Regions from separate parts of the Mesorhizobium sp. PL10 genome, predicted to be linked through region 2. Evidence: riboswitches for the same ligand, from Rfam matches in the RefSeq annotation. Region 2 holds a riboswitch; the other holds the start of a gene.
The links. A riboswitch is a leader RNA that binds a small molecule or an ion and turns the genes downstream of it on or off. The one in region 2 is predicted to bind thiamine pyrophosphate.
Positions count from the first base shown of each region.

Region 1: it holds a riboswitch for thiamine pyrophosphate, as region 2 does, so the genes downstream of both, thiB (thiamine ABC transporter substrate binding subunit) here and ACWGTO_RS24500 (YkoF family thiamine/hydroxymethylpyrimidine-binding protein) in region 2, are expected to answer to the same signal.

Region 1 is NZ_JBSKBR010000001.1:185,396-194,996, reverse strand. It holds gene ACWGTO_RS00945 (caspase family protein) at 1-1,455, shown strand, start outside; gene ACWGTO_RS00940 (M48 family metalloprotease) at 1,517-2,923, opposite strand; gene thiQ (thiamine ABC transporter ATP-binding protein) at 3,260-4,012, opposite strand; gene thiP (thiamine/thiamine pyrophosphate ABC transporter permease) at 4,021-5,625, opposite strand; gene thiB (thiamine ABC transporter substrate binding subunit) at 5,870-6,877, opposite strand; TPP riboswitch at 6,921-7,035, opposite strand; gene ACWGTO_RS00920 (thiamine diphosphokinase) at 7,241-7,885, shown strand; gene ACWGTO_RS00915 (ABC-F family ATP-binding cassette domain-containing protein) at 7,887-9,601, shown strand, end outside.
Region 2 is NZ_JBSKBR010000017.1:77,011-86,611, reverse strand. It holds gene ACWGTO_RS24560 (hypothetical protein) at 366-1,094, shown strand; gene ACWGTO_RS24555 (hypothetical protein) at 1,284-1,691, shown strand; gene ACWGTO_RS24550 (hypothetical protein) at 1,959-2,177, shown strand; gene ACWGTO_RS24545 (hypothetical protein) at 2,295-2,444, opposite strand; gene ACWGTO_RS24540 (PRC-barrel domain containing protein) at 2,547-2,831, opposite strand; gene ACWGTO_RS24535 (hypothetical protein) at 2,929-3,201, opposite strand; gene ACWGTO_RS24530 (hypothetical protein) at 3,378-3,677, shown strand; gene ACWGTO_RS24525 (DUF982 domain-containing protein) at 3,692-4,000, opposite strand; gene ACWGTO_RS24520 (DUF1236 domain-containing protein) at 4,211-4,537, shown strand; gene ACWGTO_RS24515 (hypothetical protein) at 4,638-4,841, shown strand; gene ACWGTO_RS24510 (DUF2934 domain-containing protein) at 4,934-5,173, shown strand; gene ACWGTO_RS24505 (hypothetical protein) at 5,302-5,667, opposite strand; TPP riboswitch at 5,951-6,063, shown strand; gene ACWGTO_RS24500 (YkoF family thiamine/hydroxymethylpyrimidine-binding protein) at 6,054-6,662, shown strand; gene ACWGTO_RS24495 (ABC transporter permease) at 6,837-7,634, shown strand; gene ACWGTO_RS24490 (ABC transporter ATP-binding protein) at 7,631-8,413, shown strand; gene ACWGTO_RS24485 (ABC transporter substrate-binding protein) at 8,410-9,414, shown strand; gene ACWGTO_RS24480 (tetratricopeptide repeat protein) at 9,505-9,601, opposite strand, start outside.

The DNA.
Region 1 (9,601 bases), on a different contig from region 2:
GTCAGCATCGACAGCCTGCCGGCACTTGGACGACTGACGCTTGATGGTAAGCCCTTGGCCATGGGCGAAAAGATCGAGGGCAAGGACCTGCAACGTCTGCACATGGACGGCCCCGAATTGACGGGTGCGCAGGAACAGGTGGAAACGCTGGCCTACACCACGCACAACGAGTGGGGCGGCGAATCCCAAGGTGTATTGCTGTTGCGGATCAGAAACGGCGCGGGCGCAGAGGGCAAGCAACTCATGGCCTCAATCGCCGCCGAGCAAAAGCAGGCGGTGATTGAGCGCGGCATTCGTATCGCTGACGCCGCCGAGGCGATCGAAAACCGCGACATCGAAATCCCCGTCGGCGTCGGCCCTATTCCGCTCAAGCTGGATTTCCCGGCCAAGGACCCGTCGATCAGCCTGAAGCTTGCAAGCTATCCGGCAACGGGGACGCTGTCCCTGCCGGATCGCATCCTGTCGCCTCAATCGAGTCTGATGGCCGACGATGTCGACAAATTGCGCTACGAGGCGCAGATCGGCTCCGCGACGCCGGTCGAGATCGGCTTTCAGATCCGTGCCGACAACGCGTCGAAGGCGGCGACGCTAAAACTGTCGCCAAGCGTCGATCCCTGCGATCGAGCGGCGGGCGAACCTCTCGACCTGCAAGGCATTGTCCCGGGCCGGCTGGCGAACGAGATCGGCGACGACGCGGTTGAGCTCTGCCAGGCCTCGGTGAAGGTCTATCCAGAGATTGCCCGCTTCCGCTACCAACTCGGACGGGCGTTGCTGGCCTCGGGCAAGGTCAATGAGGCCAGGCAGGAAATCCAGCAGGCCGCGGACAAGGGATACGTCCGCGCGGCTTTCGCGCTCGGCTCCATCGTCTCGTCGGGAATAGGGACGGCCCCGAATCCCGAACAGGCCAACCGCCTCTACTCGGACGCATCCGAAAAGGGTGACCCCTACGCCATGACCGCGTGGGGACGTACCCTGTTCAATGGCCGCGGCGTCCAGCGTGATGCCGCCAAGGGATTGGACTTGCTGCTCAAATCTGCGGCGATGGGGCATATCGATGCCATGAACGATCTTGCGTCGATCTTCATGGAAGGTCGCAATGGTGTTCCGGCTGATCCGGACCGCGCGCTCGCCTTCTTCAGAGCCGGGATGGAGCGGCAACAGATGTATTCCTTGGGTGTTCTCAGCACACCGAAGCGGGTCGCCTTGGCTATTCCGGCGTGCAAGGTCCGGCCCCCGAAAATCATCACGAAAATAAAGGTAGTTCCCATACCCGCGCCAAGACCGAAGGCCCCGAAACCCGAGCCGCAAACCGGCCGGGTATCGTGGGCCGGCAACAACGGTGATGGTTCCGAGCACCGTTCTGCAAATCCCGGTGGTGGCGAGAACACCAGTAGCGAAGGTACAGATGGCGACGGCGGTACCGACACCAACACTGACACCGACAGCAACTTCTGAGAGTGGCAGTGACCGCAGCCGTGCATCGCACGGGCAGGCCCTATCGAACCGGACTGCGCTGCTACCTGTCCGTGACGATCTTGACCTTGTCGCCGGCCGAAACCGAGGCGCCCGGCGACATCGCGTTGAGCACCCTGAACAGATCGAGCTTGCGGTCGACGCCGACCATCTGCGCCGAGAGCGAGCCCATGGTCTGGCCGGCCTGAACGGTGACGACGCGGATGTGCAGTGGCTTCAGCGCCGCCTTTTCGGCCGCACTCAGGATGCGGAACGAGCCGCTGACCGAGCGCGCCACAGGATCGAGCGTCGAGCTGGCCGAGGGGGCCGCCGTCAAAAGCCGGTAGACCTGGCCGCCGGCGCGGATCACCGCAATGTCGAACTGCCAGCCGTCGGCGCCGGCATGCGCGGTCGCCGCCTCATTGCCGTTGATCGTCTCCTGGCGCACGCTGGTCTCGTCAAGACCGGCCACCCAGCCGCTCCTGATATAGTCGGTCAGCGCGCGGTTCTTGTCGATCGATACGCCGTCGAAGCGGATCGCCATGTCGCCGGGGCCCGTTGCCGTCACTGCCGCCGCCGTATTGTCGATGATGAAACCGTCCGGCACGGTGAACGACACGCCGAGGCCCGGATGCAGGAAGGTCTGGCCGCGCACATAGCCTTCTTCCGGCGTGTCGCCGTAGAGCAGGCCGTCGATGCCGGCCAGGAAGGAATCGCGGTCGCGCGTGCCGACGCCCGGCGCACCGAACTGGCGGGCGTGGCGCTGCGCCAGATCGATGCGCTGCGGCGTGTTGGGGTGCGTGGCCAGGAAGTCGAGGCTGGCATCGGTGGCGCCCGATATCGAACGGAAATCGGTATAGGCCGACATCGACTGCAGGAAGCGGCCGGCAGCGTAGGGATCGTAGCCGGCCTCGCCGATCGACTTGATGCCGATGGCGTCGGCCTCCAGCTCCTGGTTGCGCGAGAACTGCGCCAGCCTCAACTTGCCGCGGATCAATGCCGCCTTGGCGGTCGGGCTGTCGCCGAGCACATCGGAAACCACCTTGGTCGCCAGCCCTTCCTCGGCCTCGAGCTGCTGGCGCTGCAGGCCATGGTTGGCGGTGACGTGGCCCATCTCATGCGCGATGACGGCGGCGAGTTCGGCCGAATCATTGGCCAGCGCCAGCAGGCCGCGGGTGACGTAGAGATAGCCGCCCGGCAACGCGAAGGCGTTGACGTTGGGCGAATTGAGGATGGTGATGCGATAGGTCTGGGTCGGATTGGCCGACACCACGGTCAGGCTGCCGACGACCTTGGCCACCATGCGCTCGAGCTTGGGATCGGAATATTCGCCGCCATAGGTGGCGAGGATGCGCGGGTGCTGCGCCTTCGCAAGCTCCGCGAGCTTGCTGTTGGCAGCGACATTGTCGACCGTGATCGGCTTGTCGGAAGGCTGAAAGCCTGATTCCTGCACCTCGGGCGGCGTGAACATCTGGCAACTGGCCAGCGCCACGGCAAGGCCGGCCAGCACGAGGAAGCGCACCAGCGGTCTGCGTCTCAAAGTGTCAGTGCCGGTCGACAGCGCGGCGTCCCTTCAGCTCTCGGCGCATGACCTGGACCCAGGGGTCCACGCCAGCGAAAAATCGAATTTTCGGTGGCACATCCTGCACAAATCAAAAAACCTACAGCGTTTTACACATCCGGATGGATGCGGCGCTGTAGGGGGCAAATCACGGCTCGTGCCGGACCGGTACTGGGCGGACCTAGCCACATCAACCGGACCATGGCAAGCAAGCGCCACATCACCTGTAGCCGGTTTGGTCGTAAATTATGTCCGCTTCCGGGCAACATGGCGTGAACCGCCCGAACTTGCGCCGATATAGCGTCGAAACGCTTCAGGGCCAGTGCCATCGAAAAAATCGGCGGCAAGTCCCGTTGCGGCAACCCTGCCATTGTCCAGAAAAACCATCTCCTCGCCGATGCGGCGCGCGTCTTCCGGCTGATGCGTGACGAACAGCATGGTCATCGCGCGCTCGGCATGGAGGCCGGCCACCAGGTCGAGCATGTCGTCGCGCAGTGCGGGTCCGAGCGAAGCGAACGGCTCGTCGAGCAGCAGCACCGGCCGGTCGCGCACCAGCACGCGGGCGAGCGCCACGCGCTGCCGTTCGCCGCCGGAGAGCTCGCGCGGCAGGCGCTTTTCCTTGCCGGCAAGGCCGACACGCTCAAGCGCTTCGGCGATTGCGGCGCGGTCGGCTTGCGTCAGATTAAGCGACGGCGAGCGGCCGAGCCCGACATTCTTCTCGACAGAGAGATGGGCAAAAAGGTTGTTTTCCTGGAACACCATCGAGACCGGCCGTGCCGACGGCGCGGAAGCGCCGACATTGGCGCCGCCGATCAGCACGCGGCCGGATTGCGGCGTCTCGAAGCCGGCGACCAGATTGAGCAAGGTCGACTTGCCCGAACCGCTGGCCCCCATGATGGCGGTGATCTTCGACGCTGCGAATTCGACATCGAACAGGAACGGCGTCTCGCCATAGCTGAACGCGACCTGGTCAAGCCGCACGGCCGTGCCTTTTGCCATGGCGGAAGTCACGATCTTTCTCCTCGTCCCAACCAGTCCGCGCCGACCACCAGAGCCAGGCAGACCGACCCGAGCAGCAAAGCCAGTCCGGCGGCGTCGGCGGTGCGGTAGCTGCCCATGCGCGCCAGCAGGAGATAGGGCAAGGTCTGCACCGAATCGCTGCCGAACAGCGCGATGACGCCAAGGTCGCCGAGCGACAGCGCCATGGCGAAGGCAAAGCCGGTGGCCAGCGGCCGCCGTAGCGACGGCCAATCGACCAAGCGTAGCCGGTTCCAGCCGGAAATGCCGAGCTGTGCGCACAGCTTTTCGTGGCGTTCGCTCGCTGCATCATAGGCCGGACGCATCGCACGCATGGCAAAAGGCATCGCCATCACCGCATTGACGGTGATGACCATGACGGGCGCGATGGCAAAGACGTCGCTGAACGTGCGCAGCAGGAGAAACCAGCCGGCCCCGATGACGATGGGCGGCACGACGAGGACAAAACCGGCGCCGGTGTCCGCCGCGTGTTCGAGCAACGAACGCGCGCTGGAGCGACGGCTTAGCGACAGCGCCCGGCGCGCCATGATCAGCGACAGCGACAGCGCCACCGAAAGCAACGCCGCCAGCAGGCCGAGACCGGCGCTGGTCAGCGTCGCCTGGCGCACCGCGCTCTCGCCGGCCAGCCGGCTGAGATCGGCGCCAAGGCCTGATGCGACGGTTGCCGCCATCGGCCCGGCGACGAACAGCAAGGCAAGCACGATCAACGCCGTGTTGAGCGCCGTTTCGATCGGGCCGGCCGAGAGATAGCGGCGTGGCGCCACCGGCAGGTTGGCGTCGCCGGTCACATTGGCCCCAAGCCGCGTCAGCGCCAGCACGACGGCAAAGGTCAGCGCAATCTGCAGCACCGTCAGCGTCACAGCCCGCGCCGGATCGAAGTCGAAACGCAGCGCCTGGTAGATGGCGACCTCCAGCGTCGTCGCCGCCGGCCCGCCGCCAAGGATGAGGACGATGGTGAAGGAGGTGATGCAAAGCATGAAGACAAGCCCGGCGACAGCAGGCAGAGCCGACCGCAGCACCGGCCATTCGATCAGCCGAAAGGCTGGCCTCGCCCCCATGCCGAGTTGGCTTGCCAGCCGCCATTGATCGGCAGGCACCGTTCCCAGAGCTTCGAGGAACAGCCGCGTTGCCAGCGGCAGATTGAAGAAGACATGCGCGATGAGGATGCCCGACAGGCCATAGATATCGGGCCAGCTTCGGCCGGCGATCGCGGCGAAATAGCCGGCTCGGCCATAGAGCGCCAGTGTGCCCAGCGCCGCGACGATGGCCGGCAGTGCCAGCGGCACGGTGAACAGCTGCAACATGAAGCCGCGGCCAAGGAAGCGCGGGTGCCGCGATAGAGCGCGCGCGACGAACAGCGCCGGCACGACGGAAAGCAGCGTCGAGAGGACTGCCTGCCAGAGCGTGAAGCGGACGACCCGCAAGAGATAGAGATCGAAGGCGGACGCAGCGCCTGTGAGGTCATGTGCGCCTTCGCGGATGAGCCCGGCGAAGGCGCCGCCGATCAGCAACGCGATTGCCGCAAGCGCGACGATGCCGGCGGTGATGCGGGGGTCAGAGGGTGCGCGTTGCACGCAGCACCTGCATCGAGGCGTTAGCTGGGCTTGGCGAATGCCGCGTTCCTTCGCGCCCCCCTCTGTCCTGCCGGACATCTCCCCCACGAGGGGGGAGATTGGCTTTCACGACGGCTCTCGCCAATCGCCGGCGTTGCAGGAATGAGCGGAGCGCTGAAACAGCCAATCTCCCCCCTCGTGGGGGAGATGTCCGGCAGGACAGAGGGGGGCGCCGTAGAGCACTCATCTTTCGATAATAGCGTATTTACTTACTCATCACCGAAAGCCACTCATCCACCCAGGCCTTCCTGTTGGCCGCGACCTCTTCCGGGCTGAACAGCAAGGTCTTGGTCGGCATGACCAGCCTGTCGAACGCCGGGTTGAGCGGCTTGTCGGTCTTCCCCGCCGGGAACATCCAGTTGGTCTCCGGAATGACATCCTGGAATTTCGGCCCGGCCATGAAGGCCATGAACTTTTGTGCCAGCGGGTTCTTCTCACCCGTGGTGGTGATGCCGGCGACCTCGATCTGCAGATACTCGCCTTCCTCGAAAGACGCCGCCTGATAGCGCTCGGTGTTCTCGGCCACCATGTGGTAGGCCGGCGACGTCGTGTAGGACAGCACCATCGGCGCCTCGCCCTTGGTGAACAGGCCGTAGGCTTCGCTCCAGCCCGGCGTCACCGTCAGCACCTTCGGCTTGAGCTTCGCCCAGGCTTCCGGAGCCTTGTCGCCATAGACCGATTTGACCCACAGCAGCAGGCCGAGGCCCGGCGTCGAAGTCCGCGGATCCTGGATGACGATCTTGTCTGCAGCGGCGCCCTCGACCAATTCCTTCAGGCTCTTCGGCGGGTTCTTCAGCTTTTCGGTGTCGTAGACGACGGCGAAATAGCCATAGTCGTAGGGGACGAAAGTATCGTCGCTCCAGCCGCCCGGCACGTTGTTTTCGGCCACCGCGCCATGCGGGACGAACAGCCCGGAGGCCTTGGCTTCCGCGGTCAGGTTGGTGTCGAGGCCAAGCACGATATCGGCCTTGGTCGATGCGCCTTCGAGCTTGACGCGGTTGAGCAGCGCGACGCCGTCGGCGACCGAGACGAAGTCGAGGGTGCAGCCGCATTCGGCCTCGAATTCCTTCTTGACCGCAGGGCCCGGCCCCCAGTCGGCAGTAAAACTCTCATAGGTGTAGACGGTGAGTTTTTCCTGCGCGGATGCAGGCACAGCCAGAAGCGAAACAGCAAGGCCCAGGGCTGGGACAAGATGGGACAAGAACATGCGCATCGGCGCCTCCTTCGTTCGTGTTGAAAGGAATTGAGGCGTCGGGCTGTCCGAAGCGTCTAATCCCTCCGCCGGGACAAACCGGATCAGGTTCAGCGGGTTGGCGAGACTGCCTCTCAGCCGGTCCGCGAAGATCGCGTCCGGCACCCCGTTAGAGCGTTTCGACACATAGGCCCGGCCAAGGTGCCACGCAAGCGGAAGTTTGCTCGCGCATGATCCCGAACCGAAGGTCAGCGAACGCAAAGAGTGGAAACCGGTTTTCTCGGACAAACGGGAACCGTTTTGTCCGGAGATCATGCCCCAACAAAAAGCTAGCCAGGGCTCGGCCTTCCGTTTCGCCGGCGGGGCTGGTAAGGGCCACCGGATATGAGCACATTCACCATCCTGCTTGGCGGCGACCTCATCGGCACGCCGCGGCTCGACCGCCAGGTCGAAGGCACGCGCGTCATCGCCGCGGACGCCGGCATCGGCCATGCCCGCCTGCTCGGCCTGATGCCGGAGCTTTGGGTCGGCGACTTCGATTCCGTGCCGGCGGGCCTGCCCGCCGATCTCGCCGCAGTGCCGCGCCAGGTATTTCCGCCCGAAAAGGACAAGACCGACGGCGAACTGGCCATCGCCGCCGCACTGGAGCGCGGCGCCACCAGCCTGGTGCTGGCCGGCGCTTTCGGCGGCAAGCGCGCCGACCATGCCTACCTGCACCTGGCGCTCAGCCTGCGGCTGGCCGAGGCAGGTACAAAAGTGCTGTTGACCAGCGGCGCGCAAGAAGGCGTCCCCCTTTTGCCGGGCAAGGCCGGCTTCGACTATGACGACGGCACGCTGTTTTCCGTGCTTGGCCTTTCCGATCTCTCGGGCCTCACCGTTTCCGGTGCCAAATGGCCGCTCGACCATGTCGAGGTCGCCTTCGGCTCGTCGCTGACCATCTCCAATGAGGTCAAAGGCAAGCTCGAAATCGCACTTGGCCATGGCCGCGCGCTGCTGCTCGCCCATCCCCATCCCTTGCCTGAAAGCTGACATGGCCCCGCCCCTTCTCAACCTCGACGGGATAAAACTGACTTTCGGCGGCACGCCGTTGCTCGACGGCGCCGAACTCACCGCGTCCGCCGGCGACAAGATCGCGCTCGTCGGCCGCAACGGCTCCGGCAAATCTACGCTCTTGAAGATCGCCGCCGGGCTGATCGAGCCGCAGGACGGCGAGGTGTTCCGCCAGCCTTCGGCGACCGTGCGTTATCTCCCGCAGATGCCCGACATGGATGGCTTTGCCAATGTCCGGGCCTATGTCGAGGCAGGGCTCGGTCCCGCCGACGATCCCTACCGCGCCACCTATCTGATGGAGCATCTCGGCCTCACCGGCACCGAAAACCCCAACGATCTTTCCGGCGGCGAGGCCCGCCGTGCCGCGCTTGCCCGCGTCATGGCGCCGGAGCCCGACATTCTGCTGCTTGATGAGCCGACCAACCATCTCGATCTGTCTGTTATCGAGTGGCTGGAAGAGGAGCTTGTCCGCACCTCGTCGGCGCTGATCGTCATTTCGCACGACCGTCGCTTCCTCGAACGCGTCTCGCGCGCCACCGTCTGGCTCGACCGCGGCCAGACCCGCCGCCTGGACAAGGGCTTTGGCCATTTCGAGGAATGGCGTGACCAGGTGCTGGAAGAGGAAGAGCGCGAGCAGCACAAGCTCGGCCGGCAGATCGTGCGCGAGGAACATTGGCTGCGCTACGGCGTGACGGCGCGGCGCAAGCGCAACATGCGCCGCCTCGGCGAACTCCAGACCATGCGCCAGCGTTTTCGCGGCCATCGCGGCGCCGAAGGCTCGGCCACCATGGTGGCGAGCGACGCCGCCGAATCCGGCAAGCTGGTGATCGAGGCCAAGAACATCGAGAAGAGCTTTGGCGACCTCACCGTGGTCAAAGGCTTTTCGACCCGCATCCAGCGCGGCGACCGGGTCGGCCTGGTCGGACCGAACGGTGCCGGCAAGACGACGCTGTTGAAGATGCTGACCGGTGAGTTGAAGCCGGATGCCGGCTCGGTGCGGCTTGGCACCAATCTGGAAATCGCCACGCTCGATCAAAAGCGCGAGTCGGTCGACCCGGCCGAGACGCTGGCACAATATCTCACCGACGGGCGCGGCGAAAACCTCGTCATCAATGGCGAACAACGCCATGTCGTCTCCTACATGAAGGATTTCCTGTTCAAGCCGGAGCAGGCGCGCACGCCGGTGCGCGAGCTTTCCGGCGGCGAACGGGCGCGGCTGCTTTTGGCCCGCGTCCTGGCCCGGCCGGCCAACCTTCTGGTGCTTGATGAGCCGACCAACGATCTCGACATGGAGACGCTGGAGCTGCTGCAGGAACTGGTCGCCGGCTTTGCCGGCACAGTCATCCTGGTCAGCCATGACCGCGACTTCCTCGACCGCACCGTAACCAGCATCATCGCACCGGACGGTGGCGGCCGCTGGATCGAATATGCCGGCGGCTATTCCGACATGCTGGCGCAGCGCGGCGGCACCCGGCTCGACGACCGCAAGGTGCGGACCAAGACTGAGGCCGGCGACACGCACGCAGCAGGCAGAAGCGAGGCGGCGGCGCCGAAAGGACCCGCCAAGAAACTGTCGTTCAAGCAGAAATTCGCGCTGGAATCGCTGCCCAAGAATATCGAGGCGGTGACGGCCTCGATTTCACGGCTGGAGAACAACATCGCCGATCCCGCCTATTACGAGCGCGACCCCGCCTC
Region 2 (9,601 bases):
TAAATTGATGGCTGGCCGGGCATGTGGAATCCCGTGTTTGATGCTGATCGATAAGTTACGCGACGACAGTCATGGCTCCGCTGGTTGCGACCTAAGTATCACAGCAATTAGGGCTAAGGTCTGATCAGTATAGGGCGTCAGTCGCGCAAAGGGCCCGTTCGTCCGGCCATGTTCATATTTATGTTTAAATATCAATTAGTTACAAGATTTGTCCAACCTTTTTGCAAGCCGATTATCGCATATCGCAACCACATTTATCTAAAGTTTACTCCATCGAATTAGCAAATTCTCATATGGCGCTGCTATAGCGGGTCGGCGGTGGCGGCTATCCCCGAGGAGGTATCATGACATCCCGAAAAACTCTTTTGGCGGCGCTTGCCGCGTTTGCGCTCCTGGCCTCTCCGGCCCTGGCTGGTGCCGGTGGCAACGGTGGCGGTAACGGTGGTGGCCACGGCCATGGTGGCGGTAACGGCGGCGGCAACGGCCATGGCAGCGGCAATAGCGGCAAATCCGGCAACAGCGCTTCGCATGGCAAGTCGGCATCGGCTCACGGCAAAAAGGCCTCGACCGATGACCTGGCTGACGTCGATGACGTCGAGGTCGCCGCGACGCCCAAGGAAAAGAACATCCACGCCAAGCTCGGCCGGCTGAACTCGCTGCAACGCAACATCAACGCCTATTTGAACTCCAAGAGCAAGAAGTTCGCCGGCGTTCAGGCTTATGTGACACAGTCGGCAGTTGCCAAGAACGCCCAAGCCGCGGTAGATGCCGCTGATCAGGCGGTCCTCGACGCCCAGGCCGCGCTCGACGCGCTAGAAGCGAAAGCGGCTGACCCGCTTACCCCGCCCGACGAGGTCCCGACCCAAGCCGATCTCGACGCCGCGCAGACCGCGGTGGATGACGCCACTCAGGCGGCACTGGATGCCAAGGATGCGGCCGCCGAAGCTACCGGCAACATCCCATCGCTCGACGACGCGCTCGCCGATATGGCCAACAAGCCAGTCGACGCCGAGGTCACCGACTGGGCCAACGGCGTGCTTGCCGAGAAGATCGACCAAATGGCCGCCAAGCTGGCACCTGCGCCAACGCCGTAAAGCCGATCGCGGCTGAAACGGCCCAATCTATATGCCGCCGGGGTTCGCCCCGGCGGTTTTTTTGCCGGCACGAGGGAACTGCCAATATCAAGGGAAAAGCGGTGCTAACCCCAAGTGCGGCATGGAAAATCTTCACTCCCGCGTGTAGCCTTCGCAATGTCGGGGTAAACGGCATAGGGGAGAAACGACATGCCTAGGGTTTCGGAACTTTTCTTTAAAACCGCCATCGTGTTCCTGATATTGGGAATTGCGGCTGGCCTGCAGATGGCGATCTCAGGCGATCACAGCGCCTTCCCGGCGCATGCGCATATCAACCTGCTGGGCTGGGTGACGAGCGCCATCTTCGGCGGCTACTACGCGCTCAATCCGCAAAAGGCGGCACGCCGCGTCGCCATCATCCACTACTGGCTCTATACGGTTGGCGTGGTGATCATGCTGCCTGCCCTCTACGTGATGCTGCAGGGAAATCCGGCACTTGAGCCTGTCGTTGCCGGCGGCTCGCTCATCGTCGCCGCCGCTGTTCTGGTCTTTGCTTTCGTGGTGTTCTCACCGGAAGCGGCACGTTCGGCCGCAGCCGTGCCGTCGGTTTCTCGCTGACTGTCCGCGCAAGGCGATTGAAGTCTGACCGCGTCGCGAATAGCGACGCGGGTTGGTTTGGCCTGATGGCTGCAGCCAGAGGTTGCAGCGCGTGCCGTCGCCTCGGCTGTCGGCCCTCCCGTATTATTTAGTGACCATTTGGCGCTGGAACCTTCCCTGGTACCGCGCGTTGCCGCGACTGTATTCGTGCTGCCTTATAAATAGGCAGCACTGGGTACAGCTAAGCGGGCAAGGGGCAAAACAGGGTTGGGGGAGGAGCACGACACCATGTCGAAAAGAGAAATCGGGGCGTCCGCCTCGCTGGGCAGACGCGTCGCCGATCTGAAAGCCAGGATGCGAAACGCCAGGATTACCGAACACGAGATGCAGACATTCCAGAAGGTCGCAGCCATTATGGGGAGTAGCGAAGGGTCCCTACGCCTCGACGCGGACGATCTGATCGCCGCGTCCTTCGTCACCGAAGTACTCGGCGATTCCGCGAACTGAATGCCCGATTGCCCGGCCGTCGGCTTTCAAGCGCCGGCGGTTGCCGGCCGGCCGAAGCGTGCGCGCGCTCAGCGCCGGGCGATTGCTTGCGCGCTTGAAGAGGTCGGGTGAGCGATCTCAATGGCGCTTGAAATACTGGACTTCGCGTTCGTGTTTCTCGGCCGCCTCGCGGCTGTCGAAAGTGCCAAGGTTGCGTCGCCGTCCGGTCTTTTCATCGATCTTGCGCGAATAGAGGCGATATTTTCCTGATTTGAGTTTTCTGATCATCGGTCTCTCCCTGATCCCCAGGGCGCCGCTGAAGCCAAGCCGCCAGGGCGCACTGGCGTGACGAACGAAGAGTACGGCCGCAGCCCGACCCTTCGAAAAATATCAGTCGCGATGCTCCGGCATCGCCTTGAGCTGGTCCTTGGTCCAGCTGGTGACGGCGTGGACGTCGCCATCCTCGTCGCGCATGAAGTCAAGCTGGCTGGCGGCGACAGCCACCGGCTTGGCGCCGATGCCAAGAAAGCCGCCGACGTCGATGACAACCTGACTGCCGTGCAGATGATCGACAGAGCCGATCTTCTTATCGTCAGGACCATAGATTGTCGCGCCTTCGAGTATGTCGGGCGTGAGTTCCGTGCTGGCAAGTCGTGCGTGATTGGTGTGATCCATGATCGATCTCCTCTGGGTTCGGACAATTTCCTAACCAGCGAACAGGCGAAGGGTTCCGGTACAACACCACGAAACTCCGGTGCAGACAGCTTCGGGCCTACACCTCGTCGAAAGGACCACCGCGCCGCGCCGGGTCGCGACCGATGGCGGCTTCCTCGGCATCGTCGGGCAAGGCATCGTCACTGTCCTGATAGGGGTTGTCGTCGTCTTCCTCCGGCAGGTCGCCTTCCTTCTCGACACCGGTGGTGTCCGGCAGGCTTTCCTCATCTGCTGCGTCGGGCAGGATCCTTGCGCCGCGCAGCGCATCCCAGTCCTGCTGGCTCGGTGCCGGCGCTTCCACTTCGTCGCTTCGCTTTCTCCGCGGGTCCATAATTTTTCTCCCTGGGTCGGTCCTCTGCATCGAGAAAGTGGAACTCGCCGCTGGCAAGCAGGTTCCCGAAACCGGTCCACCTTGCTTGGGGAATGACCTGGAACCACTGGGGGGAACCAATTGCCGCTGGGCTGCATTTGCCAAAACGAAGACGATTCCCAGACGGAGACCGGACAATGAAGATTTTTGTTTTCTTGCCGTGCGCGCTGCTGGCCCTTACCGGCGCTGCCGCCGCGCAAGACAGCGGCGAGGGAGCTCCTTCCGTGCCTTGCCAGGCGCAGCCCCAGGACAACGGCCAGCAGCCGCCTCCCGCCGAAGACGGCAACGGCAATTCGACCGCCGATCTTGGTTCTTGCGGCGGCGTGTTGCAGCCGCCACCCAGCGGTGATCAGGGCATGACGCAGCCGCCGCCGGATCAGGGCAAGACGCCGGTGATCAAGCCCGGCGAGGTGCCTGTGCAGCCGCCGAAGCAATGATCTCGGTTGAGGCCTTACAGTATGAGCCGAGGCCGGCCGGTTCCAGCCTTGGCCAGGCGTAGCGCAGTCACCGGATCAATGCCGGTCCACGCAATGCCGACCGTTTCGGCAAAGGTTGTGAAAGCCCGCCGCGCCTGGTCCTTGGTCAAGTGTCCGGCCCTGGCCATTTCGCAGGCCCTCACTGCCGTGTCGTAGAACTTGCCGCGTCTGGCCTGCGGCCATTCCTTGAGAAAATTATGCATCTCGGCCAACGTCGCGATGTTGCGTTTGAAGCCGGCGCCCACCGCAATCGCCACGGGAATTTGGAGCCGCAAATCGTCCATATTAAAGGTCTCCTGAGGGATCGTCTTCAATGCGAACAGGCCGATGCGGTTCCAGCTGACATGGGCTGAAAGGCGATCAATTTAGTATCCGCTTGCGGAACAAGACCGTACTGGCGGCGTTTGCCTCCAGGAGCCCGCCATCTCGATTTGTGCTGTTTTCGCCTCGTGCGGGGACACGGCGGAGCTCGCACACAACGACAGGAGACGAAGATGAAAACCGTCCTTATTCCCGTCGCCGGGCTCGCCATGATCGCCGGCCTCGGCGTTGCCGCCGCCGATGAGGTCATCGTCACGCAGCCGGCACAGCAGCAGGTGATCATCACCCCCGAACAGCGCACGGTCGTGCGCCAATACGTAAAGAAACATCCGCTTGCCTCGATCAATCTGCTCGGCGTCGAATTGAATGTCGGCTCTGCCTTGCCCGACACTGTCGAGTTGCAGGAGGTTCCTGACGTTCAGTACAGATACGCCGTCGTCGACAACCACACCGTGCTGGTCGATCCCAGCACGCGAAGAATTGTCGAGGTGGTCGAGTAACGCTCGACAACCGACCTGACTATTTATCGGTGATACAGGCCCTGTCGTTCTTCCCAAGAAGGGCGGCAGGGCCAAAGGACGAAAAGAAAGGAGCATTGCCATGTTGCCGCATGTCGAGACCAATGTGGCGGCGTGTTGTGACAAGCTGTTGGCTGAGCGCAGCACCGCGCTGCTGTCAATGAAGGAAGCAATCGCGCTCCTGCGCGAGCGCACCGGAACCGATCGTTCGGATGCCGACCTGGCCGGGCTGATTGTCAAGAAGGCGGCGCTACTGGGCGTCGCCGTGGTTTCGGATCAGCACTGAGACGTCTCGTCCCTCAAGACGCCGGCTGAATTTTCGGCTAATGTTTTCGTGGAATCTGGACCAACCGATCGGACCCAACCACGGAGGCTTAAGTGACGGACGACAAACAGGACCGTATTCGCCAGCGGGCGCACGAGATTTGGGAAAACGCCGGCCGGCCCGAAGGTGCGCATCAGGAGCACTGGGAACAGGCCACGGCTGAAATCGATGGCGCATCCGCCAAGCCGAAGAAAGCGGCGAAGAAGGCTGCTGCGAAGCCCGCCAAGGCCGACGCCAAGCCAAAGGCCGCAAAGCCGGCGGCTGCAAAGTCCGGCAAGGCCAAGTCCAAATAGGGCAAGTCGAAATAGGGCAAGGCTGAAGTCGCCCGTCCTTGGCGCTCGCCGTTGAGCCGAGCCTCTCAACCTGACGAATTGCGGCTGCAATGGGCAGCGCAATTTTGTTTTGTTTGGCTAACCGCGTCTCATGCCTCCCAGGCACACGACGACAGCGCAAAGCGGATACCGGCAGCTGTCATGGCCAGTTCGCATTCGGTGATCTGGCGCAGGTGTCGAAGATAGCGCGCCACCGTTTGCGGCAGCCAGCCGGCGCAGGCCTCGACATAGGCGCGGCTGTGAACGAGCGTGCCGGTCGACAGCCTCTCCTCCTTCTCTGCAATCACCTTCAGATACTGGCGGATGAAACGGATATCGTCGGCGATGTCCTGGCTGGCCATTCGCCAAGCTCCGGCAAGGCGTTCGCGCTGGTCGAGCGACAAGGACGACAGCAGCGGCAGCGGCAACAGCGGGCGGGAGAGGTCGGCGAAGGCGGCATGGTTCGCTGTGCTCACGGAATTCCCCTTGTTGAAAAGAGCAATCGTACTTTACGTACGAAATTGCGTCAAGCAAATAGCGTACAATTTGAACGATAAGGGTGCCAATGCACTGCGGAATTATCGGGCCAGCTAATCCGCACCGATTGCCTGTATCGGCTTGAATTTCAAGCAAGTTAGAAGAAATCCGTGAAAATCTTATACCATGGGGAGCGGGGACCCCCGCCCATGTGGCCCAAACACTTTCCCGCAACCCCTCAACAAAACGGCTTCCCCAATGCCTCGAACAGTGCTTTAACCCGCGCATCCACAGGGGTGCTCCGTATGGTCGGGGCTGAGATGCGGGCGGCAAGCCTTCGGACCCTAAAGCTGATCTGGATAATACCAGCGGAGCGAGGCGGGCGATGTTTTCAGGCGCACAGATTTCCCTTTATCCCATGACCGACGATTTCGTCGGCGTCATCCTTGGCGCGCTTGGCGCGCTCGACCCCTGGCGTGACCGGCTGCGGATCGAGACCGACGACATCTCGACGCTTTTGGTCGGGCCGCCCGAAGTGCTGTTCCCCGCCATGCGCGACCTGTTCGTGGCGGCGGCCAAAAGCGGCAGGCACTGCGTGCTTTCGGCTGCGGTTTCGCGCGGCTGTCCGGGTGAGCCCGACGATCCGATCTGCCGCTCCGACCAGACCGGCGGACCCGCCATTCCGCTGGACGAGCGCAAGGTCGCCGCGATCCGTGCCGTCCAGGCGACGCCATCGACCGACCAGCCGGTGGCAGCGCAGTTCTCGCTCTATGTGATGGGCACGGGCGACCATATGGATGAAATCTATGGCTGCATCGATTTCCTGAAGCAGTCCGGCGTCTTTGATCGCTCAAAGAACTTCTGCACCAAACTGCGTGGCGATGCCGGCGCGGTGTTTGCAACGCTCACGGAGGCCTTCTGCCGCTTCGGCCCCGGCGCCGGCCACGTCACCCTCGACATCACGATTTCGGCGAACAGCCCGAGCGCCGTCTGAGCCGCGCTTTTTCGCGTGCCGTCGAGGGAAATTGCCGTGGCTGTTTTGCCCAACCCATTGCGTGGAGGAGATGCCTTCACATCTGACCTTGAGCTGCAGGGCGAAGGGGAAGCTTCGGCGATTGGCGATGGCGGAGGCGACATCCAATCTCCCCCACAAGGGGGGAGATCAGCTGTGGCCTCAGTCATCGCCAGAACTGCACCCGCCGCCCTTTCCTTCGCCCTGCTCCTCGCGGCGTGGGAATGCTATGCCCGCTATGGCGGCGCAGCGCCCACCATGCTGCCGGCGCCGTCGCGCGTGCTGCTGCAGGCCTGGGATAATCGCGCAGCACTCGCCGAAAACACGCTTCCCACCATCCGCGCCACATCAGCCGGCTTTGCCTGCTCGCTGGTGGCTGCCTTCGTGCTGTCGGCGCTGGTCGATTTCTTGGCCCCGCTGCGCCGCGCGCTCTTCCCGCTGCTGATCGTCAGCCAGACCTTGCCGCTGGTGGCGATCGCGCCGCTCATCGTGCTGTGGTTCGGCTTCGGGCTGATGCCAAAGATCCTGCTGGTCGCGCTCGTCACCTTCTTCCCGATGATGGTGGCGCTGGTCGAGGGGTTCGCCGCGACGAGCAAGGAGATTTCCCAGATGCTCGCCGCCATGGGGGCAGGGCGCTGGCGCACCTTCTGGCTGGCGCGGCTGCCTTCGGCGCTGCCCTATTTCTTCGCCGGGCTGCGCATCTCCATCACCTATGCCGTGGTCGGCGCGATCTTCGCCGAATATGCGGGCGCGGCGAAGGGGCTGGGCATCTACATGCTCAACGCCAAGAACAATTTTCGCCCCGATCTGGTGTTGGCCGCCGTCGCCGTCAGCGCGGCGCTCACGCTTGCGTTGTTCGGCCTTGCGGTGCTCATCCAGCGCCTCGCCATGCCCTGGGAAAATGCCGGGAACGAGAGCCGCGACCGCAAGCCTTCGGGAGAGAGCCGCCAATGACGCGTCTCGAACTCCGCGACGTCAGAAAAAACTTCGGTGCACTGGAGGTGCTTGCCGGCATTTCGCTCCATGTCGCGGCCGGCGAGTTCGTCTCCATCCTCGGCCCCTCCGGCGCCGGCAAGTCGACGCTGTTCCAAGTGCTGATCGGCGCGCTGAAAGGCGAGGGCGACATGCGCTTCGACGGCGCGCGATTGCAGGGCAGCCCGTTCGCCTTCATGCCGCAGCGCGATGCGCTGATGCCGTGGCGGCGCGTCATCGACAATGTGACGCTGGGGCTGGAAGTGCAGGGCGTGCCACGCCGGGCCGCTCGCGAGCAGGTCGCGCCGCTGTTTGCCGAATTCGGCCTTGCCGGCTTCGAGTGCGCCTGGCCGGCGGAACTCTCCGGCGGCATGCGCCAGCGCGCCGCCCTTTTGCGCACCGTGGTGCAACAGCGCGACATGCTGCTGCTCGACGAACCCTTTGGCGCGCTGGATGCGCTGACACGCATGGCCATGCAGCGCTGGCTGGAAGGCATGTGGCGGCGCCACCGCTGGACGGCGCTGCTGATCACCCATGATGTGCGCGAAGCCGTGTACCTCTCCGATCGCATCTATGTGCTGTCGGCGCGGCCAGCCCGCATCATCAGCGAGATCGCCGTGCCGCTGCCACGCCCGCGCGCCACCGGCGGCGATGCCGCGTGCCAGGCAGCGGTGCTCGAAGCCGAAATCCTCGACACGCTGCTCAATCCCGGGGCTGACCGAGCCTCGTTCCCGCAGACCCTCCAAAGGAGATCATCATGACCGACTTCACCCGCCGGCAAGCCCTGCTTTTGACGCTGGCTGCCGGACTGCCGCTGGCCTCGCGCGCTCATGCGGCTGCGCAAAAAATCACCGTCGCGCTCGACTGGACCGTCAACACCAACCACATCGGCCTGTTCGTGGCCCGCGACAAGGGTTTCTACGACGAGGCCGGGCTCGACGTCGACATCCTGCCCTATGGCGACACCGGCGCCGGCACGCTGGTCGCCAGCCGCGTCGCCGATTTCGGCATTGCCGGCGTTGGCCTGTTCACCCAGCGCGCCGCCGGCGCCGATCTCAAGGCGGTCTACGCCGTGGTGCAGCAGGAGACCGGTCGGCTGGTCTTCAACGCGGATCGCAGCGAGATCAAGAGCCCTAGGAATCTTGACGGCCTGACCTATGGCGGCTTCGGCAGCGCCTGGGAAAACACGCTGATCTCGACCATCATCCGCCACGATGGCGGCAAGAGCAGTTTCGAGACGGTGACGCTCGGCACCTCGGCCTATGAGGCGCTGGCCAACGGCTCTGTCGATTTCACGCTGGAGGTCTCGACCTGGGAAGGCGTCGATGCCGAACTGAAAGGCATCAGGCAGCGCAGCTTCCGCTACGCCGATTACGGCGTGCCCGACGAGCACACCACCCTCATTGCCTCAAGCGATGCCTATCTCCAGGCAAACCCGAAGGCGGCGTCGGCCTTCGTCGAGGCAACGCGGCGCGGCTATCAGTTTGCCGTCGACCACCCGCAGGAAGCCAGCGATCTCCTGGTCGCTTCCAACAAGGATGCTCTGACCGACCCGGTCCTGATCCACGCCTCGCTGAAGATGCTGGTCGACGGGCACTTCCTCAGAAGCGAGGCCGGCGTCATCGGCACCATCGACAAGGCCAAGATCGAGGCGATCGGAACCTACCTCTTCAACGCCGGAATATTGCTCGACGCCGACAGCAAGGCGCTGAAGGAGCGACCGGACTTTGGAGCGTATTTCACGAACGAGTTTCTGGCGTAAGGGCTCGAACTGCTGATCTCCCCCCTTGCGGGGGAAATGGCCGGTAGGTCAGAGGGGGGTGCGAAGGAACGCGACCTTCCTTTCTGGCAACTACTTCCCTCCGAGGCTTGCCGCCGTCTTCCGGTCGGCCTCGGCGCGTTCGCGGTTCCCCTTCGCCTTCCAGGAGGCGCTTCGGGCGTTGTAGAAA